Regions from separate parts of the Brevundimonas sp. UBA7507 genome, predicted to be linked through region 2. Evidence: predicted binding sites of a transcription regulator. Region 2 holds the regulator's gene; the other holds the start of a gene.
The links. The regulator LexA, encoded in region 2, represses DNA repair genes until DNA is damaged. The targets are predictions, from matches to a motif close to ATGTTCNCNANNTGTTCT.
Positions count from the first base shown of each region.

Region 1 (14,842 bases), on a different contig from region 2:
CGACGGCTTCGTCCATCGCATTGTCCAGCACTTCGGCGAACAGGTGGTGCAGGGCGCGTTCATCGGTGCCGCCGATGTACATGCCGGGGCGCTTGCGAACAGGCTCAAGTCCCTCCAGCACCTCGATCGAGGACGCGGAATAGCCGGTGGCGGCCGCCGTCGCGGCGCTGGCGTGGGACGTCAGCTCGACCTTCGGCTCATGCGCGGGCGCCGGCGCCGGCTGGGGCGCGACCGGAGGCGTCGCCGCAGCGGGTGCGGGCGCAGGGGCGGCGGGCTTGGCCGGTTCGGCGTCGTCGAGATTGGAAAACAGGTCGTCCATCAGGGCATTTTGCGGCGATTCGGGGCAGGGTCTGGTAGGCTTCGAAGAGGGCGGGGGCAAGGCCCGCGTCAGCTCGGCGGATCAGGGATCAGGGCGCTCGGTCCGGGATCAGATTACGCGCCATCAGCGCCATGAATAGGGTCCACGGCAAATCCTGGTGTCTCATCAGCACGCTTTCCGACAGGCTCAGCAGCAGGAAGGCCGCCAGCCAGGCCAGGCTCCAGTATCCCTCGCGCCGTCCCAAGCCGGTCAGGCGGATCAGAACGGCCGCCGAGGTCACGGCGACGACGGCGCCGACTAGGCCGACGCCCGCCCAGCCCAACTCGGCGCGCAGGTCCAGCCAGCCCTGGTGAGCGGACGGCACGCGCCAGCCCGTTTCATGCCGGATCCACTCCATCGGCTCGGAGTCCGGCAGCCAGAAGGCGCTGTAGCCGTAGCCCAGCCAGGGCTTGCGTTCGGTCATGCGTGCGATGGCGTCCCAGATTTCGGTGCGGCCGGTCAGGCTGGGATCCTTGCCGAACAGGGCCAGAATTTCGACGGAGAACTCGCTCCATGCCCACAGGCCGCCGACCAGGGCCGCGCCCATGCACCAGACGGCGATGACGCCGAACACCGGCCCCATGCGTCGGATCAGCCGACACAGCAGAACCAGGCCGCCGCCCAGCATGGCCATGATCAGGGCGGTCTTGGACTGCGACCCCAGCAGGGCCAGGGTGCAGACCGCCAGGGCGGCCAGCGCCAGACGGCGGTCACGCTGGTCCGTCTGCGCGGCTAGCAGGGCCGAAGCGGCGATCAGGCCGAGCGTCATGACCATGCCCAGCTGGTTCTTCTCATACCAGACGCCCCGCCACAGGCCGGCGTTGGCCGCATGGTGGACGCCGAACCCTGGAAAGACGAAGACGGCGATCAGGCTGCATAGCCCCAACGCCAGAAACGTCGCGGTCAGCATCCGGGGCAGGGCGATCCCGCGAAAGACCGCGCCTAGATAGACGGCGAAGACCCCGGTCAGCCCGAGGGCCAGCACCCGCCGCTCGGTCACATCCGGCGCTTGGGACCACAGGCTGGACGCCAGCGCCAGGACGACCATCAGCAACAGGGGGATGAAGGCGGGCCAGGCCGCCGCCATTCGCCGCGCGCGAAACCCGACCATCCCCAGGATCACCAGATAGATCGGCGGCCAGACCAGCCGCAGCACTGGTGTCTCTTCCTGGTTCGGCGCGAAGATCGGGCCGAGCAGGGCGCCGGACAACAGGGCCAGGATCAGGCCTGCCGCCGCCTGTTCCCACAGGGTGGGAGCGTCGGGATCATGACGTGAAGGGGCGATCGCCCCCCTCACGCCTTCTCCACGAAGGTGTCGATGACCTTCTTCTCGCCCGCCTTGTCGAAACTCACGACCAGCTTGTTGCCCTCCACCGCGCGGACCTGACCATAGCCGAACTTCTGGTGGAAGACCCGGTCGCCGCGCGACCAGCCGGACGCCGCCTTGGGATCGGCCGTGGCGATCAGGCGGCCTTCGCCCTCGATCACCGCGCGGCGGGCATAGGCGGGCTTGGGCGTCTGGTTTGCAGTATAGGTCTGGGCGCGCTTCCAGCCGGGACTGGAATAGCTGCCGCCGAAGGAGGGGGCGTCGTCCCAGCGGCTCTTGGCCTCCTTCATGCCGGACGAGGCGCCGTAATAGCCGGTGTCAGACTGCGGCTCGACGTGGGCGATGGGCAGTTCATCGACGAAGCGACTGGGCAGCTGAGAGGTCCAGCGGCCATAGACCATGCGGTTGGCGGCGAAGCTGATGCGCGCGTCCTGCTTGGCGCGGGTGACGCCGACGTAGGCCAGACGGCGTTCTTCCTCGAGCCCCTTCACGCCCTTTTCGTCGATGCTGCGCTGGCTGGGGAAGACGCCTTCCTCCCAGCCCGGCAGGAAGACCAGAGGGAACTCCAGCCCCTTGGCGCCGTGCAGGGTCATGATCTGCACCGAGCCAGAGCCGTCGGCGTTCTCGTCGCGGCGCTCCAGATCCATGACCAGCGAAACGTGCTCCAGATAGGCCTGCAGCGTCTCGAATTGCTGCATCGACTGGGTCAGTTCCTTCAGGTTGTCCAAGCGCGTCTGGCCGCTGGTGCGGTCGGCCTTCTGCATGGCGGTGTAGCCGCTCTCGTCCAGCAGGGTCTCCGTCACCTGCCAGTGCGGCGTGCCCATGGCCATCAGGTCGCGCCAGCGGTCCAGATCGCGCACGAAGTTGGCCAGCGGCGTGCGGGTGCGCGCCTGAAGTTCGTCCGTGGTGATCAGGTGACGCACCGCCCGCATGGCTGAGACGCCGTTCTCGCGCGCGATGTGCAGGATCTTCTGGACGCTGGTGTCGCCGATGCCGCGCTTAGGAACGTTGACGATGCGCTCGAACGCCAGATCATCGTCCTCGGACTGGATCAGGCGCAGATAGGCGTGGGCGTCGCGGATTTCCGCGCGCTCGAAGAAGCGCGGCCCGCCGATGACGACATAGGGAATGGCCAGCATCAGGAAGCGTTCTTCAAACGCCCGCATCTGGAATGACGCGCGAACAAGAACGGCTATGTCCTTGTAATTCATACCCTGCTTGCGGGCGGTTTCGATCTCATCGGCGATCAGGCGGGCCTCGGCCTCGCCGTCCCAGACGCCGCGCACGCGCACCTTGTCGCCGCTGTCGTCCTCGGTCCACAGGGTCTTGCCCAGCCGGTCCTGATTGGCCGCGATCAGGGCCGAGGCGGCGCCGAGGATGTGCTTGGTCGAGCGATAGTTGCGCTCCAGCCGGATGACCTTGGCGCCGGGGAAGTCGCGCTCGAACCGCAGGATGTTGTCCACCTCGGCCCCGCGCCAGCCGTAGATCGACTGATCATCGTCGCCGACGCAGCAGACGTTGCCGGTCGAGGACGTCAGCAGCCGCAGCCACAAATACTGGGCGACGTTGGTGTCCTGATATTCGTCCACCAGGATGTAGCGGAACCGACGGCGATATTCCTCTGCTAGATCAGCATGTTTGGACAGAATGGTGATGTTGTGCAGCAGAAGGTCGCCGAAGTCGCAGGCGTTCAGCGTCGCCAGCCGCGCCTGATAGGCGGCGTACAACGCCGGCCCCTTGCCGTTGGCGAAATCCTCGCCCGGCGGCAGCTTGTCGGGCGTCCAGCCGCGGTTCTTCCAGTGGTCGATCATATGGGCCAGCGACTTGGGCGTGAACCGCTTGGTGTCGATGTTGGCCGCTTCCAGAAGCTGCTTCAGCAGCCGCTCCTGATCGTCGGTGTCCAGGATGGTGAAGCTGGATTTCAGCCCGACCAGTTCCGCATGGCGACGCAGGATCTGCGCCGCGACCGAGTGGAAGGTGCCCAGCCAGCGCAGCCCCTCTGACGACGGGCCGATCAGATGGCCGATCCGCTCGCGCATCTCGCGCGCGGCCTTGTTGGTGAAGGTGACGACCAGCAGCTCCCACGGCTTGGCCCGGCCCGTCGCCAGAATATGCGCCAGTCGCGTGGTCAGGACGCGCGTCTTGCCCGTGCCCGCGCCCGCCAGCACCAGCACCGGCCCCTCGGTCGTCTCCACCGCCTCGCGTTGCTCGGGGTTCAGACCCGACAGATAGTCGGCCGCCGTCCCTTGCGGAGTCTGGGCGCGGGCGAGGTCGGAAATGCGGGGGGCGGGCAGGTCGGTCACAGGGGCAAGCACTCGGGCGGCGTCTGGGGCGGTCGCCCCGTCGGAATCTGAAGGGAGAACATAAGCAGCACAGCGGCCAAAGTCAGGTCTAATCGCGCAAGCTGTTTCCGGAACCGTGCAGCCAGAGCGCCGTTTTCGCACACGACAGGGTCAGCAATGGGAAGGGATATCTAATGGCGGAGAACTCAAGCGGCGGCGGCAATGCCGGTCTCGCCTTCATCGTCGGCGGTCTGGTCGTGGTGGTGGCCGTCCTGGCCTGGTTCCTTCTGGGCCGAGGCGGGACGCCTGACACCAAGAATGTCGATGTCGAGGTCAAGCTGCCTGAAGTCTCGGCGCCGGCTGCGCCGGGCGGCGACTGAGGCCGCGCCATGACCGATCCCAATATCCCGCCTGAGCGCGTCGTCCATCAGACCACCGTCAACAACGCCCCAGCGCCGCGAAAGGGCGGCGGGGCGGGTCTGGCCTTCATCGTCGGGGGCCTTCTCGTCGCCGTGGCGGTGATCGCCTGGTTCGTCTTCGCCGGAGGAAGGGCGCCGGCGCCGTCAACGCCCGAATTAAACGTAGACATCAATGTGCCGACGCCGCGCCTGCCTGAGGTTCCGGACCGCCCGGCGCCGCCTGAACTGCCGCGCCCCTCTGAACCGCCGCAGGTGGCTGCACCCGAACCGCAGGGCGGCTAATGCCGTGAAGGTCGCCTTGAAGCGCGTCTATGAACCGCCGTCCGATGCGGATGGGACGCGCATCCTGGTCGACCGCCTCTGGCCGCGTGGTCTCAGCAAGGACAGGGCCCGCGTGGACCTATGGCTCAAGCAGATCGCGCCGACGACGGAGCTGCGGCAGTGGTTCGGCCATGATCCGGCGAAATGGACGGAGTTCCAGCACCGCTATCGCGCGGAGTTGGAGGCCAACGGCGATGTCGTATCCGAACTGAAGGCCGCGCTGGCCGATGGCCCGGCGACCCTGGTCTATGGGGCCAGGGACGAAGAGCACAACGACGCCGTCGTGCTGGCGGCCTATCTGGCGGACCTCTGACCAGGCGGGCGCATTGGCGCGGGCCTATTTCAGTCGATAGCTGATCGTCGTGACGACCCGGACTTTCTTGTTCGGCGTGCCGGCTTCGTCGCCCGTGCCGTCGCGCGACAGGATTTCGAACGACCCCTGTCCCGCCGTCTTGATCGGCCCCAGCGGCGCGCCGGAATCCTTGGCGAACTGTTCAGCGCCGCTGCGGGCGGCGGCGGTGGCCTCGGCGATCATGGCCGGGCGCACGTCGTTCAGCTTGGTGAAGATGTAGGAGGGGCCGTTGAAGTCCTGCAACACCACGCCCTGCCGCACCAGATCGTTCAGGTTACGAGTGGTGGTCTGGACCCGGTCGACGTCCGTGGTGCGCACGATGACGGTCTGGGTCAGGATGAAACGCGGCCCGCCGGTCTGGCTGGCGTATTCGCGCGAGCGGGTGTCGGCCACGCCCAACTGGCCCAGGTCCACGGCGTCGTCTGGATAGCCCTGGGCCTTCAGAAACTGGCGCACGATGGCCAGATCGCCGTCGATGCGCGCCTGCACCTCGGACAGAACGTCGCCCGAAGTGGTGAAACGGATCGGCAGGACGGCCAGATCCGCCTTCACGTCCTTTTCCGCCAGGCCACGCACGGTGACGGAGCGGTCGCCTGCGCGGGCGTTGACCACGCCCTGACCGATCAGGGCGCCGCCGCCGATCAGGCCCACGGCCACCAGTCCGCCGAAGACGGCGGCGGGAATCAGGCGATTGTTGTCGACGCGAGCGTCGCTCATGGCGTTTTCTCTTCTGCGAAACTGCGGTCGCCGCCCGTCCACTGCAGGGCCAGGATTCGGCAGGCGGAGGCCAGGGGGCGGCGGCCCCGCCAGGCGTCGATGCGGATCAGCAGGCCGGACCGGCTGAGCGCCAGTTCGGCTGCGATGGCGTCCAGCACGGCCCAGAACTCAGGCTCCAACGCCACCGAGGTGGCGTGGCCGGACAGCAGCACCGATCGTTTGGCGAGGCCGCTCAAGGCTTAGCGCACGCCCACCATGACGATGTCGGCGCTGTTCGAGGCGCCGCGCGTCAGCACCGAATGGCGCGTGTCCGTGGTGAAGCGCAGTGCGCCCGAGGGATCGCGGATCTCGGCGCGGGCGGCGTATTCCATGCGGCTGTCGATCTTGTCGTTCGGCACCGACAGGGTGACGGCGTAGGGCGGGCCGCGACCGTCCAGGCGCTGAGTGGTCTCGGCGACGACGCGGGCGGGGGCGTCTGCGCGACTGACGTCCTCGACCTTGACGGTCAGAACATGGCCTGGCGGCAGCATGATGCGCTCGCGATAGGTCGCCGTGACCTGCACGTCGGTGGAAGCTGCGGGGCTCTCGGGCATGGACGAGCAGGCGGCGGTGAGCATGACCGGAGCCAGGACGAGAGGGGCGAGGAATGAGCGCATCAGCATCTCCTTTGTGTGCGGCCAGCTTAGCAGAACGCGCCAGCGTCACATAAGGCTGCAACAGTAGAGAGACGGCGGGGACAAAGCGGTGCTATCGGAAGTTCCCGTTTCGTTTCGACCGAGTCGCCGGCGTGTCACAGTCTGAAGCTCCCCAATCCGAAACTGCGTCGTCGCGCCTGTCTTCACCCGCTGTGTTGGCCATCGGGGGTGTCGGGGTCTGCGCCCTGATCTGGGGCACGACCTGGTACGCCATCACCTTCCAGCTGGGCGCCGTAGACCCGGTGATTTCGGTGGTGCTGCGGTTCGGCATCGCCTCGGCCCTGCTGGCCCTGATCGTCAAGGCGACGGGCGGGCGGCTGGCCCTGACGCGGGCTCAGCATCTGGCGGCGCTGGGGCAGGGGCTGTTCTCCTTCGCCATCAGCTACGCCTTCGTCTACGCCTCGGAGGAGAAGATCGCCTCGGCCGTTGTGGCTGTGATCTTCGCCGCCCTGGCCTTCCTGAATCTGATCCTGTTCCGCGTCGCCTCGGGCCAGAAGGCCGCCGCCGCCGCCTGGCTGGGCGCAGGGCTGGGCGTGGTCGGCGTCGGCGTCCTGTCGGCGGGCGAGGTGATGGGCGCAGGTCTGGGCGTCCACGCGGTCGCGGGCGTCAGCTTCGCCGTTATCGCCGTCGTCGCCTCGGCCTTCGGCAACTGGTTCGCCTGGAAGGGGCAGCAGGCGGGCTCGCAGGTGCTGCCGTCCACCGCCTGGGCCATGGCCTACGGCACGGGGACGCTGGCGCTCTACGCCCTGGTCACGGGCGTCTCCTGGTCGGTGGCGTGGAGCCCGGCCTATGTGATCTCGTTGCTGTATCTGGCGGTGTTCGGCTCGGTCATCGCCTTCGGTCTTTATTTCACCATCGCGCGGGCGAGGGGGTATGCGACCGCCAGCTATATCTCCGCCCTGACGCCGCCGATCGCCATGCTGGTGTCGGTGATGTTCGAAGGGGCGCGCTTCGGCGTGCTGGCCTTCGTGGGACTGGCCCTGGTTCTGGCCGGGCAGGTGTTCCTGATCCGCGCGCCGAAGCGTTCGGCGGCTTGATCAGGCCTCGCCCGTTACGACCGGCGCGTCGGGACGCGCGCCCCACTCGGCCCACGACCCGTCATAGAGCCTCGACGGCCGCCCCAGCACGGCCAGTCCCAGCGTCAGGATCGCCGCCGTCACGCCCGAGCCGCAGCTGGTGATGACGGGCCGCTCCAGATCGACGCCCGCGGCGCGAAAGGCGTCGTCCAGCGCCTGAGCCTGCTTCAGCGTGCCGTCCGCATTCAACAGGTTGGAGAAGGGCAGATTCAGCGCACCCGGCATATGGCCGGCTCGCACGCCGAGGCGCGGCTCGGCGGCTTCCCCCCGAAAACGCGCAGCCCCACGTGCATCGACCACCTGAAGACCGTCCGCCAGCGCGGCGCGCACCTGATCAAAGTCCGTCACGGCGTCGGCGTCGAACCGCGCCTCGAACTTCGCAGGGACGGGAGCGTCGGCCGCGCCGCCTTGCAGAGGCCGTCCTTCGGCTTTCCATTTGGGCAGGCCGCCGTCCAGCACGCGCACGCGCCGGGCGCCCATCGTCCGCAGCGTCCACCAGACCCGCGCCGCCGAGAACAGCCCCTGTGCGTCATAGACGACGATGTCGTCGCTCTCCGCGACGCCCAGCGCGCCCATCGTCTCGGCGAAGATGTCCGGCGACGGCAGCATGTGCGGATAGGGGCTTTCCCGATCCGACACGGCGTCCAGATCGAAGAAGACGGCGCCCGGCAGCCGCTCGCGCTCGAAATCCGTTCGCGCGTCACGCCCGTCCAGCCACCAGCTGGCGTCGATGATCCTCAGGTCCGGCGCGCCCAGCCGCGAGGCCAGAGTTTCGGTCGAGATCAGGGGCGTGTCGGTGTGGGTCATTTCGTCAGCCTATCATGATCGCGTCAGCGATGGTCAGCGCCTGAGTCGCCCGATAAGTTGCGAAAACGCATCCGCGACGCCACCTGTCCGACTTATAAGTCGCGGCACAGGCCCGCGAACCGCCGTTGAAACCAGTTGAAAGCGCCGCCGTGACCTCTCCGAACGCCGTCATCACCCTGTCCGAAGGCCTCAAGAAGCCCGTCGTCATCGGCGGCGGCGCCCGCATCGTCTTCATCGCCGGCCCCTGCCAGATGGAAAGCCGCCAGCACGCGCTGGAAACCGCTCATCAGCTGAAGGAGATCGGCGAGCGCCTGAACCTCGGCATCATCTACAAGACCAGCTTCGACAAGGCGAACCGCACCAGCGCCACGGCTGCGCGCGGCATCGGCCTGAAGGACGCCCTGCCGATCTTCGCCGAAATCCGTGAAGTCACCGGCCTGCCGACCCTGACCGACGTCCACTCCGAGGCCCAGTGCGCGGGCGTGGCCGAGGCTGTCGACGTGCTGCAGATCCCGGCCTTCCTGTCGCGTCAGACCGACCTGCTGCTGGCCGCCGCCGCCACGGGCAAGGCGATCAACATCAAGAAGGGGCAGTTCCTCGCTCCTTGGGACATGAAGAATGTCATCGCCAAGGTCACGGGCGCGGGCAATCCCAACGTCATGGCCTGCGAGCGCGGCGCCAGCTTCGGCTACAACACCCTGGTCAGCGATATGCGCGCCCTGCCGGTGCTGCGCGAGATCGGCTGCCCCGTCGTGTTCGACGCGACCCACAGCGTTCAGCAGCCGGGCGGGCAGGGCACGTCTTCGGGCGGCCAGCGCGAGTTCGTGCCGGTGCTGGCCCGCGCCGCCGTCTCGGTCGGCGTCGACGCCGTCTTCATGGAGACGCACGAAGACCCGGACAACGCTCCGTCGGACGGCCCGAACATGGTGCCGCTGAGCCAGTTCGAGGCTCTGGCCGCCGAACTGATCGCCTTCGACGACCTGGCCATCAAGCTGGGTCACAAGGGGCCGATGGCGAAGACGGCGTGAATCCGCTAGTTCGGCGTCATGGCTGAACGTTCTCTCGATCTCGGCGCCCTGCAGTCCCTGCTGGAGCGCGTGCGCGACCTGAAGGTCGCCTGCGTCGGCGATCTGATGCTGGATCGCTATGTCTATGGCGAGGTCAGCCGCATCTCGCCCGAGGCGCCGATCCCCGTCCTGCGCGCGCGCCGCACCGTGGCCATGCCCGGCGGCGTGGGCAACGTCGCCCGCAACGTTGCGGCTCTGGGCGGTCAGGCCCGTCTGGGCGCCGTCGCGGGCGATGACGCGGCGGGCGCCGAACTCGCCGATCTGATCGCCGCCGAGGACCGGATCGAGGACGCCCTGATCCGGCCCGCAGGCGCCGCCACCATCGTCAAGACGCGCTTCGTCGCCGCCGGCCAGCAGCTTCTGCGGCTGGACGACGAGGCCGCCCTCCATTCCGGCTATGCGGACAGGTCCGTGTTTCAGGGCGCGGGCGCCATCCTGCTGTCCGATTACGCCAAGGGCGTGGTGGATGACGGCGCCATTCAGGCGGCGCTGTGGGCCGGAGCCGAATACGGCGCGCCGGTCATCGTCGATCCCAAGGGCCGCGACTTCGCCCGCTATGGCGCGGTCGACGTCATCAAGCCGAACGCCAGCGAACTGGCGGGCGCGACCGGCCTGCCGACCGAGACGGATGAACAGGTCGAGGCGGCGCTGGCGGCCCTGCTGTCCGCCACCACGGCCAAGGCCGTCATCGTCACCCGCGCGGGCAAGGGCATGACGCTGGCGCGGCGTGGAGGCGGCGTCGTCCACTTCCCCGGCCGGGCGCGTGAAGTGTTCGACGTGTCGGGCGCGGGCGACACCTGCCTAGCGGCCCTTGGGCTGGCGCTGGGCGCCGGCGCGACGCTGGAGCAGGCGGTGCAGTTCGCCATCCTCGCGTCGGGCGTGGTGGTGGGCAAGAGCGGCACCGCCGTCGTCACGCCCGCCGAACTGATCGAGGCCGAGATGAGCCAGCACGCGGCTCTCGCCCAGTCCAAGGTCACGCCGCTGGACGAACTGGCCGATCAGGTCGAGGCGTGGAAGCGTCAGGGTCTGAAGGTCGGCTTCACCAACGGCTGCTTCGACATCCTGCACCGCGGCCACGTCGCCTATCTGGCTCAGGCGCGAGGCTGGTGCGACCGGCTGGTGGTGGCGCTGAACACCGACTCCTCGGTGCGCCGCCTGAAGGGCGAGGGCCGGCCCGTCAATGATCTGGACAGCCGCGCCGCCGTCATCGGCGGTCTGGCCAGCGTCGATCGCGTCACCGCCTTCGACGACCCGACGCCCATCACCCTGATCGAGCGGCTGAAGCCCGATGTGCTGATCAAGGGCTCGGACTACACCAAGGACAAGGTCGTCGGCGCCGCCGAGGTCGAAAGCTGGGGCGGCGAAGTCCGTCTGGCCGACTTCGCTGACGGCTATTCCACGACGAAGACCATCGAGAAGATGACTGGAGAGCGAGCGTGACCCCGAGAATGATCGTCGTCACGGGCGGCGCGGGCTTCATCGGCTCCAACATTGTCGCCCGCCTGTGCGAGAGCGGCGCCTGGGACGTGGTCGTCTGCGACCGGCTGGAGACGGCCGATCTCGCCAAGTGGAAGAACATCGCCAAACACCCCATCGCCGACCTGTGGGCGCCCGAAGAGCTGTTCGAGCAGTTGGAGCGTCACGCCGATCGCATCGAGGCGGTGATCCACATGGGCGCCATCTCCTCGACGACCGAGCCGGACGCCGACCTGATCCTGCGCACCAACTTCAGCCTGTCGCGCGACATCTGGGACTGGTGCGCGGTGCGCAATGTGCGGATGATTTACGCTTCCTCGGCCGCCACCTACGGCGACGGCGAGGCGGGGTTTGAGGATCGCGACGATCCTGACAGCTTGAATGCACTGCGCCCGCTAAACGCCTACGGCTATTCGAAATACCTGTTCGACCAATACGCCGTGCGTCAGGCGGATCGGGGCGAGGCGCCGCGCCAGTGGGCCGGGCTGAAGTTCTTCAACGTCTATGGCCCGAATGAAGGCCACAAGGGCGGCATGAAGTCGGTCGTCGCTCAGATCTGGCCCAAGGTTCAGGCGGGCGAGACGGTCAGCCTGTTCCGTTCGCACAACCTGAACTACCCTGATGGCGGCCAGTTGCGCGACTTCGTCTTCGTCGACGACGTGGTGAGCATCATCCTGTGGCTGCTGGAGCGCGAAGACATTTCGGGCGTGTTCAACGCCGGATCGGGCCAGGCGCGTTCCTTCGCCGATCTGGCGCGCGCCACCTTCGCGGCGGCGGGCAAGGAGCCGTCCATCGCCTATATCGACATGCCCGAGGCGATCCGCGATCGCTATCAGTACTTCACCGAGGCCAGCATGGATCGCATCCGCACCCTCGGCTACGGCGGCCAGTCGACCCCGCTGGAGGAAGGCGTCCGCCGTTACGTCCAGGACTTCCTGGCCCAGCCGGACCCGTACCGCTGATGCGCTCCAAGCTGACCTTTCGACAGTGGGTCGGCTACACGGGCTTCGCGCTCGTCCTGTTGCTGACGGCGGCGGTGGCCGTGTGGCGCGGCGACATTTTGCGCGCGGGGCTGGACCCTCAGATTCCGTTCCAGACCTATGAGCCCCCGGCCGCGCCCGACTATGACGATAAGAGCGCCTGGGCGCTGCTGAACGCCCGTGCGCCGGGCGCGGGGGCTGCCCATGTCTTCTTCGTCCACTCCACCACCTACGACGGCGGCAGCGACTGGAACGGCGCCATCGACGACCGCCGCGCCTTGGCCAAGCTGCGGACCGTCGTCCTGCCCAACTACGCCGGGCCGTTCGCCTCGGCGGGCGACGTCAGCGCCCCCCTGTATCGCCAGGCCAGCCTCTACAGCCGCCTGACGCTGCGCGAGGACGCGCGCGAAGCGCGGGCTTTCGCCTATGGCGACATCGAGGCCGCCTTCGACCGCTGGCTGGCGCAGCGCCCGGACGGCCCGATCGTCCTGGTCGGGGTGGAGCAGGGCGCCGATCTGGTCGACCGTCTGCTGCATGATCGGGTGGCCAGGGACGCTTCGCTCAAGGCGCGTCTGGTCGCCGCCTATCTGGTCGAGGGGGTGACGCCGGTCAGCCGCTTCACCCACACGCCCTTGTGCCGCACAGAGGATGAAACCGGCTGCGCCCTGTCCTGGCGCGCGGTCGAGGAGAACGGCGAGGGCGAGGCCAAGCGGGTCATTCGCCGCGCCCTGACCTGGAATGATCGCGGCGCCCTGGTCGAGGCCGCGGACGCGCCCATCGCCTGCGTCAACCCGGTGACAGGATCAGTCGATGCGCCCGTATCCGAGGCGCGTGAGAGCCGAGGCGCCACCAACGCCACCAATTTGGAATGGGGCGCGCGGCCCGCATTTCAGCGCCGCCTGGTTGCGGCCGAATGCCGGGAGGGCATCCTGTGGCGCTCGCGCCTGAGCTCCGAATCCTTCCGCACGCCGGTGTCCTGGGCCGATCAGCGCCGAATCCCGGCCTACAACCTGTTCTACGCCGACATCGAGGCGGACGTGCTGCGTCGCCTCAAGGCCTGGGAAGGCGCTCACGCAGCCGCGGCCGCCTGAAGGAGCTTTAGACGGCCGCAGTCAGGCCATGCTCATGTTCAAAGCGGCCATCAGGGCGTCGCGGATGGCGGCGTCCGTGAAGGGCTTCTGCACCGTGGGATTGCCGCGCCAGTGCTCGGGCAGGCCGCTTTCGCCATAGCCGGTCGAGAAAACGAAGGGGACGCCCCGCGCCTTCAGCGCCTCGGCGATGGGGAAGACCTCCTGGCCCGCCACATTGACGTCCAGCAGGGCGGCGTCGAGATCGGTCTCGCCGGTCACGACGCGCAGGCCGTCGCCGACGTTCGATTCCGGGCCGATGACGGTGCATCCCATGTCGCTGAGAATGGTCTCCAGCAGCATGGCGACCAGGGACTCGTCCTCGACGATCAGCACGCGGCGGCCTGAAAGCACGTCGGTCATAAGGTTTCCGTTTCTAGGGGCAGGCTGATCTCGGCGCAGAAGCCTTCGGGCGGATAGGAGAGCTGCACCGTCCCATGCAGGTCATGGCGCACGTTGCGCTCGATCAGGCGGGTGCCGAAGCCGCGCCGTTCCGGCTCGGGGATGGGTTCGCCGCCGGCTTCGCGCCAGGTGATGTGCAGGCGCGGCGACTTCTGGTCGCTGATGGCCCAGTCGACCATGACGCGGCCGTCGCCGCAGGCGAGGGCGCCGTATTTGGCGGCGTTGGTGGCCAGCTCGTGGAAGATCATGCCCAGAGACACCGCGCGCGCCGGCGACAGGGCGACGTGCGGTCCGTTCATGGTCAGTCGCCCGATGCCGTGGGCTTGTGTCTCATGCTCCAGCACGGCGCGCAGGTCGGCGCCTTCCCAATGGCTGCGGGTCAGCAGGTCGTGGGTGTGCGACAGGGCCAGGATGCGCGACTGAAAGGCGGCGGCGAAGGAGCCGGGATCCTGGTGCGTGCGCGCGGTCTGCATGGCGATGGACTGGACCGTAGCCAGGGTGTTCTTCACCCGGTGGTTCAGCTCGTCGATCATCAGCTTCTGGCGCTCGGCGGCCAGCACTACGTCGGTCACATCGTGGCCCTGAACGAAGATGCCGACGATCTTTCCCTCGTCGCCGCGAATGGGCTGATAGGCGAAGTCGATGTAGCGGTGGTCCAGCGGACCGTCCTGCGCGTGCCGCAGGGCGAAGGCGCGCTGGCGGCCATAAACCGGCTCGCCCGTCTCATAGACGTCGTTGAGAAAATCCAGATGGCCCTGGTCGCTCAGTTCGGGCAGGGCGTCGCGCACCGGCTGGCCCAGAATGTCGCGATGGCTGACCAGTCGATAGCAAGCTTCATTGCAGAACTGGATCATGTGGTTGGGGCCGTTCAGCACCGCAACGAAGCCCGGCGCATTCATCAGCATGTCGGTGAGCTGCTTGCGTTCGGCTTCGAGGCGCTGGTTGTTGGCTTCGATCTTCACGGCCCGTCGGAACACTTCATCGCCCACCATGGCGTCCAGAGCGGATGACTGGCCCGCCCCGTCGACCGTCTTTTGGCGCAGACGTAGAAGCTCGGTCACATCGCTGGTGTGCTGCAGGATGTGCGTGACCTGACCGTCTTCATTCTTGATCGGCGTATGGGTGCAACTCCAGAACCGATCATCGAAGACCGGCTCTCCGTCGGGGCCGGGCGTCAGAACGGGATAGTGCAGGACCGCCAGATGATCCGGTTCGCCCGTGGCCAACACCTTGTCGAAGGAGGCGCGCAGCCGGCGGCTTTCCTCTTCGCTGTCGGGAGCGTCGCCCGGCGCGAACATTTCCATGACGTGATGGCCGATCAGGTCGTCGCGCCGGCGTTGAGTGACGTCCAGGTAGGCCTGGTTCATGCCGGCGAAACGCAGGTCGCGATCCAGCAGCATATAGGGGTTGGGAGAGGAGTCGAACGCCGCCACCAG
Region 1 covers NZ_DLNP01000013.1:440,975-455,816, reverse strand. Annotated here, with positions in the region: gene parE (DNA topoisomerase IV subunit B) at 1-319, opposite strand, end outside; gene B3D50_RS09680 (O-antigen ligase family protein) at 408-1,655, opposite strand; gene B3D50_RS09675 (ATP-dependent helicase) at 1,652-4,000, opposite strand; gene B3D50_RS09670 (hypothetical protein) at 4,162-4,347, shown strand; gene B3D50_RS09665 (hypothetical protein) at 4,357-4,668, shown strand; gene B3D50_RS09660 (DUF488 domain-containing protein) at 4,673-5,020, shown strand; gene B3D50_RS09655 (SIMPL domain-containing protein) at 5,045-5,776, opposite strand; gene B3D50_RS09650 (ribbon-helix-helix domain-containing protein) at 5,773-6,012, opposite strand; gene B3D50_RS09645 (YbaY family lipoprotein) at 6,016-6,432, opposite strand; gene B3D50_RS09640 (DMT family transporter) at 6,564-7,508, shown strand; gene sseA (3-mercaptopyruvate sulfurtransferase) at 7,509-8,354, opposite strand; gene kdsA (3-deoxy-8-phosphooctulonate synthase) at 8,480-9,382, shown strand; gene rfaE2 (D-glycero-beta-D-manno-heptose 1-phosphate adenylyltransferase) at 9,401-10,861, shown strand; gene rfaD (ADP-glyceromanno-heptose 6-epimerase) at 10,870-11,859, shown strand; gene B3D50_RS09615 (DUF3089 domain-containing protein) at 11,859-12,968, shown strand; gene B3D50_RS09610 (response regulator) at 12,990-13,367, opposite strand; gene B3D50_RS09605 (sensor histidine kinase) at 13,364-14,842, opposite strand, start outside.
Region 1: a site for LexA is predicted at 4,044-4,061, ahead of B3D50_RS09675 (ATP-dependent helicase). Genes of this name have one in related genera too.

Region 2 (14,842 bases):
CGGGCCGCGATCGTCGGCATCTTGGCGATCAGGCGGATGGCCGAGATGTTGCGCTGGACCGGGTCATGAATGTCCAGGCTGTCGTGATAGAAGGCCGACAGGGCGCCGACGGTGCCGACCATGATCGCCATCGGGTGGGCGTCGCGGCGGAAGCCCTCGAAGAAGCGGTCGAACTGGGCGTGCAGCATGGTGTGGCGCGTGACGCTCTGCTCGAACTCTTCGAACTCGGCGGCGTTCGGCAGTTCGCCGTGCAGCAGCAGGTGGCAGACTTCCAGGAAGTTGGACTTGGAGGCCAGTTGGTCGATGGGGTAGCCGCGGTGCAGCAGCACGCCTTCATCGCCGTCGATATAGGTCAGGCCCGATTCGCAGGCCGCCGTGGAGGTGAAGCCGGGATCGAAGGTGAAGGCGCCGGTGCCGCCGTACAGCTTGCGGATGTCGATGACGTCCGGGCCGGTCGAGCCGGAGAGGACGGGAAGCTCAATGGACTTGTCCTGATAGGACAGGGTCGCCGAGCCGGCGGGTTTCGCTTGTTCAGTCATCTAGGCCCCTTGTTCTTCTTTCGACCGGCGCGCGGGGAGGCGGGCGGCCTGAGTTGGTTATGGGTGATCACTTAGTCTGTTGCAGCGCATCATCCAAGCGTCCGAGACTTTCGTCGCGCCCGAGAGCGCAAAGAGTGCGTGCGATATCCGGCGACGCCGAGCCGCCCGTCAAGGCAGCGCGCATGGAAGGCCCTATTTTTCCGAATCCTACGCCCTCTTCTTCGGCAAAAACCTTAAGTTCGGCTTCCAGGGCGAAGACGTCCCAGCTCTGGAAAAGACCTAGCCGTTCACGCAGTCGTGAAATTCGCTGACCGCTTTCGCCTTGCAGCAAACCGGCCGATTTCTCGTTCAACGCGAGCGGACGCGCCTGCAACACGAATGCCGTTTGATCGGCCAGTTCGGGGATGGTCTTGGCGCGATCCTTGACGAAAGGCATGGCCCGCAGAAGCCGCTCCTCGTCGTCCGGCTGCAACGCGCGGCCGCGCGCCAGATGGGCGTCCAGGGTCAGTTTGGCCAGGCGATCGTCGTCGGCCAGGCGCAGCCAGTGGGCGTTGACGTGGGCCAGCTTGTCGAAGTCCAGGCGGGCAGGGGCCTTGTTGACGCCGGTCAGGTCGAACCAGGCCAGCGCCTGCTCGTCGCTGAACAGTTCGTCATCGCCGTGCGCCCAACCCAGGCGGGCCAGATAGTTGCGCATGGCCTCGGGCAGATAGCCCATGTCTGCGTATTCGTGCACCGCCTGGGCGCCGTGGCGCTTGGACAGCTTGGCGCCGTCCGGGCCGTGGATCAGCGGGATGTGGGCGAAGGTCGGTCGCGTCCAGCCAAGCGCGTCGTAGATCAGGCTCTGGCGGGCGGCGTTGTTCAGGTGATCGTCGCCGCGGATGACGTGGGTCACGCCCATGTCGTGGTCGTCCACCACCACGGCCAGATTGTAGGTCGGCGCCCCGTCCGAGCGCAGGATGACCAGGTCGTCCAGCGATGCCGATTCCCAGCGCACGGTTCCCTGCACGGCGTCATCGACCGCGACGGCCTGATCCAGCGGACGGCGGAAGCGCACCGTGTGCGGCTTGGTCAGATCGTCGACGCTCGGCTCCCGGTCGCGCCAGGGCGAGACGAAGTCGCGGCCTTCAGCCTTGGCCTGGTCGCGCAGGGCCGTGGTCTCGTCGGCGGTCAGGAAGTCGCGATAGGCGTGGCCGGTCGCCAGCAGTTCATTGACCACGTCGCGGTGGCGGTCGGCGCGGGCGAACTGGAAGACCGGCTCTTCGTCGCCGAACAGTTCGAGCCAGGACAGGCCGTCGAAGATGGCCTTCACCGCCTCGTCGGTCGAACGTTCGCGGTCGGTGTCCTCGATGCGGATCAGGAATTTGCCGCCGCGTCCCTTGGCGTACAGCCAATTGAATAACGCAGTTCTCGCCCCGCCGATATGCAGGTAGCCTGTGGGCGAGGGGGCGAAGCGGGTGACGACGGTCGAGGAAGGGGAGGTCATAGAGGCAGGGTCCATAGGGCAGGGTCTTATACGCCCGCCCGTGGGGAAGCGAACCCTTGTGGCCCGGTTAATTGACAGTCTTCGCGATGACGTGCGGGCGCAGGCGGATCGCTGGCCCTTGTGGTCGTCCGTCTGTTTCGGCGCAGGGTGCGCCGCCTATTTCGTGCTGAAGGATGAGCCGGAGACGTGGCCGCTGGCGGCGGCGGCCTTCGTGCTGCTCTGCATATGGATCGTCGGGCGGGCGCGGGGCTTGCCGCGTTGGGGGACTCTGCTTCTGTTGATGCTGGCCTGCTTCGGCGGCGGGCTGGCGGTCGCCAAACTGAGGGCCGAGGCCGTGGCGGCGCCGATCGCGCCTGCGGACATGAAGCCTACGCAGCTTGAAGGCTGGGTCATGGATGTAGAGTCGCCGGGCCAGAACGGCGCCCGCGTCGTCGTGGCGCCGGTGAAGGTGCGCGGACTGGCGCCTGAGGCGACGCCCGAGCGATTGCGGGTCACGGTGAAGGGGACGCCGCCGCCGCCCGGCGCGGCGATCCGCGTCTTCGGCATCCTGAATCCGCCGCCGCCGCCCGCTAGCCCCGGCGCCTATGACTTCGGCCGCAACGCCTATTTTCAGGGCATGGGCGGGACGCTGTTCGCCCTGGGACCGACGCGCGCCGCCGATCTGGCGCCGCCGCCTTGGCGGGTGCGGATGGCGATGAAGGTCAACGCCGTGCGCTACGCCCTGGCCGAGCGGATCGTGGCGCGGCTGGGCGAGCGGACCGGCGGGGTGGCGGCGGCCATGACTACGGGGCACGAGACCTGGATCCAGAGCCCGGACCTGGACGCCATGCGGGATTCGGGACTGGCGCACATCCTGTCGATCTCGGGCCTGCACATGGCGGTCGTGGGGGGCTTCGTCTTCTTCGCGGCGCGCCTGCTGGTCGCGGCCTGGCCGTGGCTGGCGTTGCGCGTGTCAGGCAAGAAGGTCGCGGCGATCGCGGGCCTGATCGCCGTCGGGACGTATCTGGTGATCTCAGGCGCGCCGCCGCCGGCCGAGCGAGCGGCGGTCACGGCCTCCATCGCCTTTCTGGCGGTATTGGCGGACCGGCAGGCCGTGACGATGCGGGCGCTGGCGGCAGCGGCCTTCGTCGTTTTGTTGCTGCGGCCCGAGGCCGTGGTGACGCCGGGGTTCCAGATGTCCTTCGCAGCGACAGCGGCCTTGGTGGCGCTGGTCGAGGTCTGGCCGCGCCGCATCCGAGAGTTCGCCGCGCCCTGGCCCATCGTCGCCGTGCAACGGTTCGGCAGTTGGCTGCTGGCCGCCTGCGCCGCTAGCCTGGTGGCGGGCATGGCGACGGGACCGTTCGCCATGCAGCATTTCAATCGCACGGCCGTCTATGGACTGATCGCCAATCTGGCGACGGCGCCGCTGGCGGACTTCATCATGATGCCCGCGCTGGCGCTGGGCGCGGCGCTGGAGCCGTTGGGCCTGGGCGCGCCCTTCCTGTGGCTGGCGGGCAAGTCGGTGGATGTCATGCTGGCGATCGGTCACTGGGCGGCGGGTCTGCCCGGCGCGGTTCAGGCGATCCCCAGCGCCCCGGCGGAGGCGCTGCCGGTCGCCTTCCTGGGCATACTGTTCATGTGCCTGTGGCGCGGACGGTGGCGCTGGCTGGGCCTGCCGTTTGCGGCGGCGGTGCTGATCTGGCCACGCCCGGTGCCGCCGGATGTCTGGATCGGCGACGGCGGAGCGAATGCGGCGTATCGGCAGGGGAAGCAGGCGGTCGTGATGCGGCCCGCGGTGCGCCAGTTCGCCAGCGATCTGTGGTCCCGGCGGCGGGGGCTGGAAGCGGTGGGGCGACCGGGCGAAGGCTGGACCTGCAAGCGGTCCTTCTGCGCGCCGGAGGGCGAGGAAGGCGCGCTGGCCCTGTGGTGGGGCAAGGCGTCGCCTAGCGAGCCGCAGATGGATCAGATGTGCCGCAGCGCCGAGGTGGTCAGCGTACGAGCCGTGGTCGCGGTCCTGCCGCCTTCATGCGAGGGGCGGCTGGTGCTGGACGGCGCGGATCATGCGCACGGCGATTCGGTGGAGCTGTGGCGGGATGAAGCCGGCGGCTGGCGCGCCCTGTGGGCGGCGGAGGTGCGGGGGCGGCGGCCGTGGAGCGGGGGCGGTTCGGAGTAGGCGCCTGCCCTAAATACCCGCTCATCCCGGCGGAGGCCGGGATCCAGTGCTTTGGCTTCAAGCGGGGCCGTTTGAAATCTGCGCGTGCTCTTGGCTTCCTCTGACCAGCGATAGCGCGTGTGGCTCTTATCTGGATCCCGGCGGAGGCCGGGATGAGCGGGGATGGGGGAGAGCCCCCTCAGTGATACCGGCGCAGCAGGCCGACCAGCTTGCCTTGAACCTCGACCTGATCTGGGCCGAAGATGCGGGTCTCATAGGCGCTGTTGGCGGGCTCGAGCGCGATGGACTGGCCCTTCTTGCGCAGGCGCTTCAGCGTGGCTTCCTCGCCTTCGACCAGGGCGACGACGATCTCGCCGGAGGAGGCGTTCTCCACCCGCTTGATGATGACGGTGTCGCCGTCGAGGATGCCGGCCTCGATCATGGAGTCGCCTTCGATCTCGAGCAGGTAGTGCTCGCCCGCGCCCAGCATGGCTTCGGGGACGGGCAGGCGCTCGCGTTCGTGCTGGATGGCGGCGATGGGGGTGCCGGCGGCGATCTTGCCCAGCAGGGGCAGGTCGCGCACGTCGTTGGCGGCCTCGGCGACGGCGGGGCGAGGGTTCAGGCCGCCGCCCTGGATCACGTCGGGCTTGAAGGGTGCGCGTCCCTTGGCCGGCGCGGCGGTCGTCGCCTGCTCCGGCAGCTTCACCACCTCCAGTGCGCGGGCGCGGTGGGCGAGGCGGCGGATGAAGCCGCGTTCCTCCAGCGCCGTGATCAGGCGGTGGATGCCCGACTTGGACGCCAGATCCAGCGCCTCCTTCATCTCGTCGAAGGACGGCGAAACGCCCGTCTCCCGGATGCGCTCATGAATGAACATCAGGAGTTCGTGCTGTTTCTTCGTGAGCATGGCGCAGAATCCAGAACAAGGCGTGAACCGTTGGTGATGTTCTGTAAGTGTTCTGGTTAAAAGTCAACTAACGCCACGCTGAACCCCGCGCCCGCCGCATGACGGGCGCGGGGACGGGTTTTTATTGCGCCGAGGCGGCCGGGGCGCCGTCCTTGTAGCGCTCGAACCACTCGATGATGGCGTTCATACGGGCCGCGTTCTGGGACGGGCGGACGGCCAGGCTGTGGCCGACGCCGGGGATCTTCACCAGGGCCGTGGGCACGCCGCGCAGTTGCAGGGCGGTGTAGTACTGCTCCGACTCGCTGACGGGGGTGCGATAGTCCTCGTCGCCGACGACGACCATGGTCGGGGTCTTGACGTTGCCTACCAGCGACAGCGGCGACCGGCGCCAGTAGGCTTCCGGGTTCTCCCAAGGATATTCGCCGAACCAGTAGCGGGCGAAGAAGGCCGGATTGTCGGCCGTCAGGACGAAGCTGGCCCAGTCGATGACCGGCTTCTGGACGACGGCCGCCTTGAAGCGGTCGGTCTTGCCGACGATCCAGCTGGTCAGCACGCCGCCGCCCGAACCGCCGGTGACGAACAGCCTGTTCGGGTCGGCGATTCCCTGAGCGATGACGGCGTCGACGCTGCTGATCAGGTCGTCATAGTCGTTCGACGGATAGTTGTGGTGGATCAGGTTGGCGAACTCGTCCCCATAGGAGGTCGAGCCGCGCGGGTTGACCGACAGCACCGCATAGCCCGCAGCAGCGAACAGCTGGTTGTCGGTGGCGAAGTGCGGGCCGTAGGCGGCGAACGGGCCGCCGTGGATCTCCAGCACCAGCGGATAGCGCTGGCCCTCGACATAGTCGGCCGGCAGCGTCAGCCAGCTTTCGATCGCGCGTTGATCGTGGGAGGAGGCGACCTGGATGCGGCGCACCTCGCCCAGGCGGCGGGCGCTGAGGAAGTCGGCGTTCAGGCGGGTCAGCTGGGTGCTGCGGCCGCCCTTCAGGACGTGGACGTCGGCCGGACGCGCAGGCGTGCCGCGCGTATAGGCGATGGCGCCGTCGTCGGCCACGGTGAAGCCGCCGCCGGTGTAAGGGCGGCCGAAGTCGTCGCCGGTCAGATCCTCGATCAGGGTGGTGACGGCGCCGTCCATCGACACGCGGGCGACCTTGGTGCGGCCCTGGTCGTCATAGGCGACATAGACCGAGCGGCCGTCGTGGCTCCACACCGGGGACTGGACCGACCTGTCGAGGCTCTCGGTCAGGACGCGGCTGTTCGAGCCGTCAGCGTCCATCACATAGAGGCGGGTGTTGTGATAGCCCATCCGCTTGTCGTCATAGCCGAGGTAGGCGATGCGGCGGCCGTCGGGCGAGGCGACGGGGGCGTTGTCCGGCCCGGCGCGGCTGGTCAGCGCCGTCAGGCCGCCGGTCTGGACATCCAGGGCGAAGACTTCGCTGTCGGCGGCTTCGCGCTGCCAGTCGGGGCGACGGTTGGCGCTGAGGTAGAGGGTGCGAGAATCGGCCGACCATGACAGGCCGCCGCCGTGGTGGAAGTCGCCGTGCGTCAACTGGCGCGCGCCGCCGCCCTGAGACCCGACGACGAAGACGTGGCGGAAGCCGGGTTTCAGATAGCCCTGACCGTCGGAGCGGTAGGAGACGCTGTCGATGATCTCCAGCGGCGGCGCCCACTGGGCGCCCTCCGGCTTGACCAGCGGCGAACCGATCTTGGGCTTTTCGCCGGGAACCAGGACGGAATAGGCCAATTGCTCGCCGTTGGGCGACCAGCTGACGCTGGACGGGGTGTTGGGCAGGTTGGTGACGCGGACCGATTCGCCCGACGCCATCCAGCGCACGAACAATTGCGGCGCGCCGCCCTCGGCGCTGGAGATGTAGGACAGGCGCGTACCATCCGGCGACCAGCGCGGCTGGCGATGCGAACCGGTCGAGGCGATCAGGGGCGAATGACGGCCGGTCTTGACGTCGATCAGCCAGATGGTGGGACGCATCCGGTCGATCATGATGTCGGCCGTCTGGCGGACATAAGCGATCTGCCCGCCGTCCGGGCTGATCTGGGCGTCGGAGGCGACCTCCATGCCGAACAGGTCTTGCGCGGTGAACAGGCCGCGGTCAGCGGTCGGCAGGCTGGGCGCGGCGGCTGTCTGGACGGCGGTTTGCGCCATCGCGGGCGCGTGGGCGCTGAGGATCAGGGCGCAGGCCGCCCAGGCGAACTTGTTCATATGAAACCCCCTCTGGTTTGGAGGGATCATAGAAAGGCGCGAGGGGGCGGCAAGATAGGGAAAGGGCCGCCGGAACGAATCCGGCGGCCCTTTTTCATTCGCGTTCCGAAGAAAAGTCAGAACTTGAAGCTGGCCCGCAGCAGCAGGGTGTAGCGGACGTAGTCTTCCAGCAGTTCGGCGTCGCCGGTGATGGCCAGCATGCCCAGATCGTTGCCGACGTTCAGACGGAAGCCCAGGATCGGACCGCCGCCCTCGATGCTGGCGGGCGTCAGGGTGAAGGCGTCGCCGCCCGAAGCCAGGCGGGCGATGGTGGTCCCGGCGTCGACCGAGAAGTTCTGACGCCAGCCCAGACGGACCTCGGGGCGGATCCAGCCGTCCTTGCCGAAGCCGTAGCCGATGTTCACCGCGGCCACGCCCGAGAAGATGTGACCGTCGCGTTCGTCGATCTTCAGATCGAAGCCGTCGCCGCCGCCCTTTTCGGTGCGGGCGTCTTCGCTCAGCGAGAAGTACTCGACATAGGCTTCGGGACGGATGTTCAGGCGGCCGAAGTGACGCTCGTACGACGCGCCCCCGGCGGCGGCCAGGGTCAGGCCGTGCCAGTCGGACTCGTTCTTCAGATTGATGCCGTCGGCGACCAGTTTGCGCGTGGCGCTGAAGGAGGCGTAGCCGCCGGCCGCGCGCGCCCAGGTCGTCCAGTACTGGCCTTGGGCGCGCCAGTAGAGGCCCAGCTCCAGCAGGTTGGCCGACAGGACTTCTTCAGCCGCCGCTTCGGGGTCTTCCAGATCCGACGAGGTGAAGGCCGCCGTCAGGCCGAAGGCGCCCATGTCGGTCCCGCGCTCGACGCCGCCCGCCAGGCCGAAGCCTTCCGAACGGAAGCCGTAGGTGTCGGTCTTGTCCTTGTCGGCGTAGAAGTTGATCTCCTGCACCCAAGCGCTGGTTTCGCCCGGCGCCGCGGCGGCGTTGCGGCCGGTCAGGGCGCGGGTCACGGCGTCGACGCCGCTGGCCAGCGACAGCAGCGGGCCGCCCGAGTGGTCAGGCAACAGCTGCTGATAGATGTTGAAGAAGCCGTCGCGGTCCGTCTGGTTCAGCATGGCCGCGCGGATCAGCTCATTATCGGCCAGGCCGGCGTAGAGCACGTCATAGGCGGCGGCCTCGGCCTTGATCATGCCGGCCTCTTCCGCCGTGCGGCGACGGGCGTCGACCGTCAGCTTGCCGGCGGCGTCGTCGACGTTGGCCTTGACCACGAAGGCGTAGGGCGAGTTGGACTGAAGCGCGTCCTGGTCGATGGCGCCGACGTTCAGGTCGCCCGCCTCGATGATGGTGAAGGACGTCGGATCCTGGATCAGGGAGTTGAAGCGAACGCCCAGACCCGCGCCGTCGGCCAGGTCGGCGCTGCCGCTGACCTTGAAGCCGCCGTTGGCATTGTTGGCGGGGTCCAGGGTGACGATCAGATTGCCCTCGGCGCCGACGTTCAGGTCGCTGACCTGAAGCTGCCCCGTGTGGCGCGCATCCAGAGTGCCCTTGGAGACGTCGATGTCCAGTTGGCCGTCGCCGTTGGACAGCTTGCCGGTCACCACGGCGCCGCCGCTGATGGACAGGCGGTCGGCGCCGGTTCCGAAGGAGATGTCGCCGGTCACCGTGCCGTTGCGGATGTCCAGCACATCGGCGCCCGAACCCAGGCGGATGTCGCCGCGGATGGCGGGTTCATTGGCGTCGGGCACGCCGTCCTTGTCGGCGTCCGGCAGCTTATGGTCGGGAATGACCACGCCGTCCTGCACCAGGGTGACGCCGGTGCTGTTGGCGCTGACGTCCACGGCGATGGCCGACCCGGTCTGAGCCACGTCCTTTTCAGGGTTGGCGACCGCCAGAATCCTGCCGGTGTTGTTGATCGAAGTCAGCGTGCCTGATTCATCGCGCACGGCGACGGCGTCGCTCTTGGAGCCGTTCACGCCCGCCGACAGGGTGCCGGAGTTGCTGAGCGAAGAGACGTTGGCGCCTTGAGTGATCAGCACGCCCGCGGCCACATTGGCCTCGGAACCCGCCGAGACGCTCTGAATCGTGCCGGAGTTGACGATGCTGGGAACCCTCGCGCCCGCGCCGACCAGCACGCCGGTGCTGTCGCCGGTGTTCGCCGTGGCGGTGATCGTGCCCTGGTTCTTCAGGCCGCCGGCCAGGCTGACCGTCTGGCCCGTGCCGCCGATCTGAACGGCGGCGGCGTCGACGTTCTTGTAAACGCCGGCGGCCTCGATGGCGCCGCGGTTGATCAGCGCATAGGCGTTGTCGCCGGTTCCGGCCGCGCCCAGTGCGATGGCCTTATCCGTCGAGCCGACCAGCAACGCCGGCGCGCCGCCGAAGGAGCGGATGGAGGCCGTTGTTTCCTGAGCGTCGGGAATGCCGTCGCCGTCGCGGTCGTCGTCCTCGCGGTTCTTCTTGCCGTCGCCGTCGTCGTCCTCGTCGCCGTTTTTGACGCCGTCGCCGTCGTCATCGCCGTCGATGCCGCCGGCCCCATAGGACGGCGCAGTGTCGAACAGAACGCCCTTGGCGACGTCGCCCGCGATGCGGACAGCCGGGCCGCCTTGCAGCAGGTCGTCGGCGTCCAGGTTCTCGAGATAGGTCGCGCCTTCACGGGGTTGGCCGGTCGTCGGCTTGGCCGGCGGCGCCGTGGTGTAGCGATAGCCGGTGCTGGTGACGGCCCCTTGAATCTTGACCGCGCCGTCGACGGCGCCGTCGATGGCGACGCCGACCGCGTTTTCGCCGACGGCGGCGACGCTGCCCAGGAGGGTGACGTCGCCCGTGACGTCGCCGGTCGTATGGATGCCGTAGGTGTCATTGCCGACGACGCTGATCTGGCCCTGGCTGAAGAGGTTGCCGGTCAGCGGGGCCTCGACGGTCAGGGCCGACGAATTGTTGCCCTCGACCTTGATCGAACCGGACGATTCGATGCGGATGTTTCCGACCAGCGGGGCCGAGCCCGTGACGCGGACGCCGTGACGATTCGTGCCGTCGGCGAACGGGCCGTCCAGGTCGCCGTCCTTGTCGTCGTCCTTATACTCCTCGATGGAGTCCGTGATGTTGATGGTGCCGCCGATGGTGACGTCGCCGGTGTTGCCGCCGTTGACCAGGACGCCGGTAGCGCCGTCGGCGGCCTTGAGCATGTCTATCTTGGACCCGGCGTCCAGCTTCACGTCATTGCTGGAATTCAGCGTCACGGCGGCGCCCGAGGTCACGGTGATCGAACCGCCGTTGGCGAGCCGAACGTCGTCGGGAGCGCCGTTGTTGGCGGTCGCGGTGCTGATGGGCGTCGTCCGCCCGTTGGAGATGACCTGTTCAGCCTGAACGCCGGAAGCGACCAGCAGGGGAGCGATCGCAACGGCGCTCGCGAGCAAGATACGCATTCGTAAGAAACCCCTCGTGGTCGCACGCGCAAGGATTGAAGGCGACCCTCCTATCAGGGTCCACGCCCGCATGCCCCAAGTTTCTCGAATTTGAGGCGAATGCAAGACCGGCCGTAGGGAGATCAACCTGAACGGCAGATGAAAAGCGGCGGCGGGCGACTGGAAAGCAGCGGCCTCTTGAGCGTGACGGTTGCAAGCGGTAGGGGCCGAAAAGCACGGGAAGATTAACCGGGCCCGTCGCATCCAAAGCCGGAGCTTTAGCGTTAGCGTGAAGAACGACAGGCAGAAGGTCCACCGCATGAGCACGAGCCATATCGACGTCCAGGAAAGCGAACTGAGGCTGTTTCCCGGCCTGGACGAAGAGGTGGCCGACACCTTGCGGGCGATGAAGGCGGCCGCCGCTGATTCCCGCCCTCGCCTGGTCGACACCACTATGCTGTTTGCGCCGCGCTCCGGCGGGGTGAAGCGCTATCTGCTGTCGAAGAAGACTTGGCTGGAGGCCAATCGGCCGGGCGTGGCGCACAATCTTGTCGTGCCGGGCGCGGGGTATAAGGCGGAGCCGGACGGCGTCGTTCGTCTTCAGGCGCCCAAGCTGCCGTTCGGCGACGGCTATCGCTGGCCCAGTTCCGTGCGCCGCTGGGGCGCCTGGGTGTCGTCGCTCAACCCCTCGCTGATCGAGGCGGGCGACCCCTATACGCCGGGTCAGGGCGCGCTGGAGGCGGGCCAGAGGGTCGGCTGCCCGGTTGTCGGCTTCTGCCACTCGGACCCGGCGGCGCTGGCGGCGCTGCATTTCGGCGAATGGGCCAAGAAGCCGGTCGAGAAGCGCTGGGCCAAGCTGTTCTCGCAATTCGATCGGGTCGTCTCTCCCAGCCGATTCATCGCTCAGCGCCTGGAAGAGGCGGGCGTGGGCGACATTGTGATTCGTCCCCTGGGCGTCGAGGTCGACACCTTCCACCCGGATCGCCGGGATCGCGACTGGCTGTTGAAGCGGCTGGGACTGGGCGCCGACGCCCGACTGCTGTGCTTCGCCGGGCGTCCGGCCAAGGAAAAGAATGTCGGCGTCCTGATCGACGCGGTGCAGCGGCTGGGCGCGCCCTATCATCTGGTGCTGGTCGGCGCGGGGGCGGGGATGCCGCCCGAGGATCGGGTCATCTCCCTGCCGTATGAGAAGGATCCGCGCGCCGTGGCCCGCATCATCGCCAGCTGCGACGCCTTCGTGCACGCCAACGACAAAGAGCCGTTCGGCCTGATCGTGCTGGAGGCCATGGCCTGCGGCCGGGCCGTGGTCGGCGTCAATGCGGGCGGCGTCGCCGAGACGGTGGACGAGAGCGTGGGCCAGTTGGCCGCCTCGGCTGATCCGGTCGATTACGCCGAGGCCATTGAGGCCCTGTTCGCGCGCGACGTGGAGGCTCTGGGCCAGGCGGCGCGGGTCAAGGCGGTCGAGCAGTTCGCCTGGAACCGCGTGTTCGAGGATCTGACCATGCTTTACGGCGAACTGACCGGGAAGGCCGCGTTCGTCACGCCGCAAGAGGCGCTTCCGATCAACTAACCGTCTGCTGTCGCCGCCCTCGGGCTCGTCCCGAGGGCTTGAGGCCGGACATGGCGGAACAGACGCGCGAAAGCTGCGTCTGCGATCAATCTCGATTTTCTGAGAGAGGAGAGGGAAGGGCTGTGCGCCACTCCCTCAGATCCCTGAGAGGAGTGGCGCGAGTGACGGGGCTCGAACCCGCGACCTCCGGCGTGACAGGCCGGCACTCTAACCAACTGAGCTACACCCGCGTTCCCGTCCGAAGCGCTGTGCGCCGCGGCGAGGGGCGTCGTTTAGGCGGGGCCGCGCCGCACGTCAAGCGACGCGGCTGTGGATAAATCAAATCATCTCGCCGAGGGGGCTGCGGCGGCCTGCGGCGGGGCTACGGGACCGGCGATTCCGCCGTCTGCGGGCAGTTGCGACGCCGTGGCGGGCGGCGGCGGTTCGTAGTGGACGCCCACGCCCGGCCCCAGCGGCAGATCCAGCGCCACCCAGGACGCCACCATGATCAGGCCTGCGATCAGGAAGGCGCCGGCGTAGGGCAGCATGGTCGCCATCAGCGAGCCCAGGCCGAACTTCGGATCCCAGCGCTGGGCGAAGGTCAGGATCAGCGGGAAGTAGCTCATCAGCGGCGTGGCGATGTTGGTGACGGAATCACCCATGCGATAGGCGGCGGTCGTCATCTCGGGGCTGATGCCCAACAGCATGAACATGGGCACCACGATGGGCGCCAGGGCCGACCACTTGGCCGAGGCCGAGCCGATGAACAGGTCGAAGATGCAGGACACCAGCACCACCACGATCAGCAGTAGCGGCGTCGGCAGGGCCAGTTCGCGCAGGGAGGCCGCCGCATTGACCGCCAGGATCGGCCCCAGACCCGACCAGTTGAACATGGCGACGAAGTGGGCGGCGAAGAAGGCCAGGACGATATAGGGGGCCAGTTGGCTGATCCCCTCGCGCATCATGCGAACCAGATCGTGGTGGGTCTTGATCGAGCCTGAGCCTGCGCCGAAGGCCGCGCCCGCCATGAAGAAGGTCAGGGCGAAGAAGGCGACCAGAGAGCGGTACAGGGGATTGAAGCGCTGCTCCGGCTCGGCGTCGGCGTCGACGAAAGGCGAGCCGGGCAGGAAGGTCACGGTCGCCCAGACGGCGATCATGGCCAGGATGGTCAGGCCCGCCCAGGCCAGGCCGCGCTTTTCAGCGGCGGTGAGGGGCGTCTTCTCCTCGGCGGCGACCGGGGCGGCGTTGTGCGGAATCCAGGCGCCCAGGCGCGGCTCGATCACCCGATCGGTCAGGAACCAGACGATGGGGGTGAAGACGAACACCACCCCGACGATGAAGAACCAGTTGCCGGCGATGCTGACGGCGTAGGACGGATCGATCAGGTGGGCGGCGGGCTCGGTGATGCCCAGGATCAGGGCGTCGCTGGCGCCGGGGAACAGATTGCCCGCATAGCCGCCCGAGACGGCGGCGAAGCCGGCGGCCAGACCGGCCAGCGGGTGACGGCCCGCTGCGGCGAAGATGACGGCGGCCAGCGGAATCACCACGACATAGGAGGCGTCCGAGGCGTGGTGCGACACCATGCCGGTGATCACCACGATCGGCGTCAGGATGAAGCGCGGCGCGTTCAGCAGCGCGCCTCGGATCGCCGTGGAGAACAGGCCTGTCCGTTCGGCCACCGAGGCGCCGTAGATGATGGTGATGACGATCCCCAGCGGCGGAAAGTCGGCCAGGGTGCGCGGCATGCCGATGAAAAGCCGCTCCAGATTGGCGGGCGACAGCAGGCTTTGCGCCTGCAGCACCTCGCCCGTCACCGGATTGACCGCGGACCAGCCCAGGCCCGCGCCGACCAGGCTCAAGGCCACCAGGCCCAGGATCAGCCATAGGAATAGGAAAACAGGATCTGGCAGCCGATTGCCGATGCGTTCGATTGAGTTCAGCAGGCGGGCGGCCAGGTTCATGCGCAAGCTCTCGGCTGTGTTGAAGGCGATGACGCATTTCGCGGATCAACGGCATAGGAGGCAATCATGCGGCCTGCGGCAAATCGCCCAAAAAACTGCGAACCGTTCGCAATAAAAAACCTTTGCCGACATGGGTTTGAACCCTGGCGAGGTTGGGTCTAAGAAGCCCCGAATCCGCCCCCTACCTCCCGGCGGGCGAGGCAGCTCGAATGAACGAATTTCTTCTAGAATATCTTCCGATCGTCGTTTTCCTGGGCATCGCCATCGTGCTCGGCGCCGGCTTCATGCTGGCGGCCTGGGTGCTGGCCCCCAAGAACCCCGACACCGAGAAGCTCTCGGCTTATGAGTGCGGCTTCAACGCCTTTGACGACGCGCGCATGAAGTTCGACGTGCGGTTCTATCTGGTGTCGATCCTCTTCATCATCTTCGACCTTGAAATCGCCTTCCTGTTCCCGTGGGCTGTGTCGATGTTCCACCTGTCGCACGGCGGCATGGTCTTCGCCTTCTGGTCGATGATGGTCTTCCTGGGCGTCCTGACGGTCGGCTTCATCTACGAATGGAAGAAGGGAGCCCTGGAATGGCAGTGATCGCCCCCTCCAGTCCTCTGGTCCCCGCCGGCTCGGCTGCGCGTTCGACCGTCGAGGGCTATGATCCCAAGATCCACGACAAGTTCTTCGAGTCCG
Region 2 covers NZ_DLNP01000004.1:64,393-79,234, forward strand. Annotated here, with positions in the region: gene gltA (citrate synthase) at 1-539, opposite strand, end outside; gene gltX (glutamate--tRNA ligase) at 607-2,022, opposite strand; gene B3D50_RS02620 (ComEC/Rec2 family competence protein) at 2,081-4,174, shown strand; gene lexA (transcriptional repressor LexA) at 4,353-5,057, opposite strand; gene B3D50_RS02630 (S9 family peptidase) at 5,179-7,275, opposite strand; gene B3D50_RS02635 (autotransporter outer membrane beta-barrel domain-containing protein) at 7,392-10,670, opposite strand; gene B3D50_RS02640 (glycosyltransferase) at 10,969-12,219, shown strand; tRNA gene B3D50_RS02645 (tRNA-Asp) at 12,373-12,449, opposite strand; gene B3D50_RS02650 (AbgT family transporter) at 12,543-14,159, opposite strand; gene B3D50_RS02655 (NADH-quinone oxidoreductase subunit A) at 14,369-14,746, shown strand; gene B3D50_RS02660 (NuoB/complex I 20 kDa subunit family protein) at 14,716-14,842, shown strand, end outside.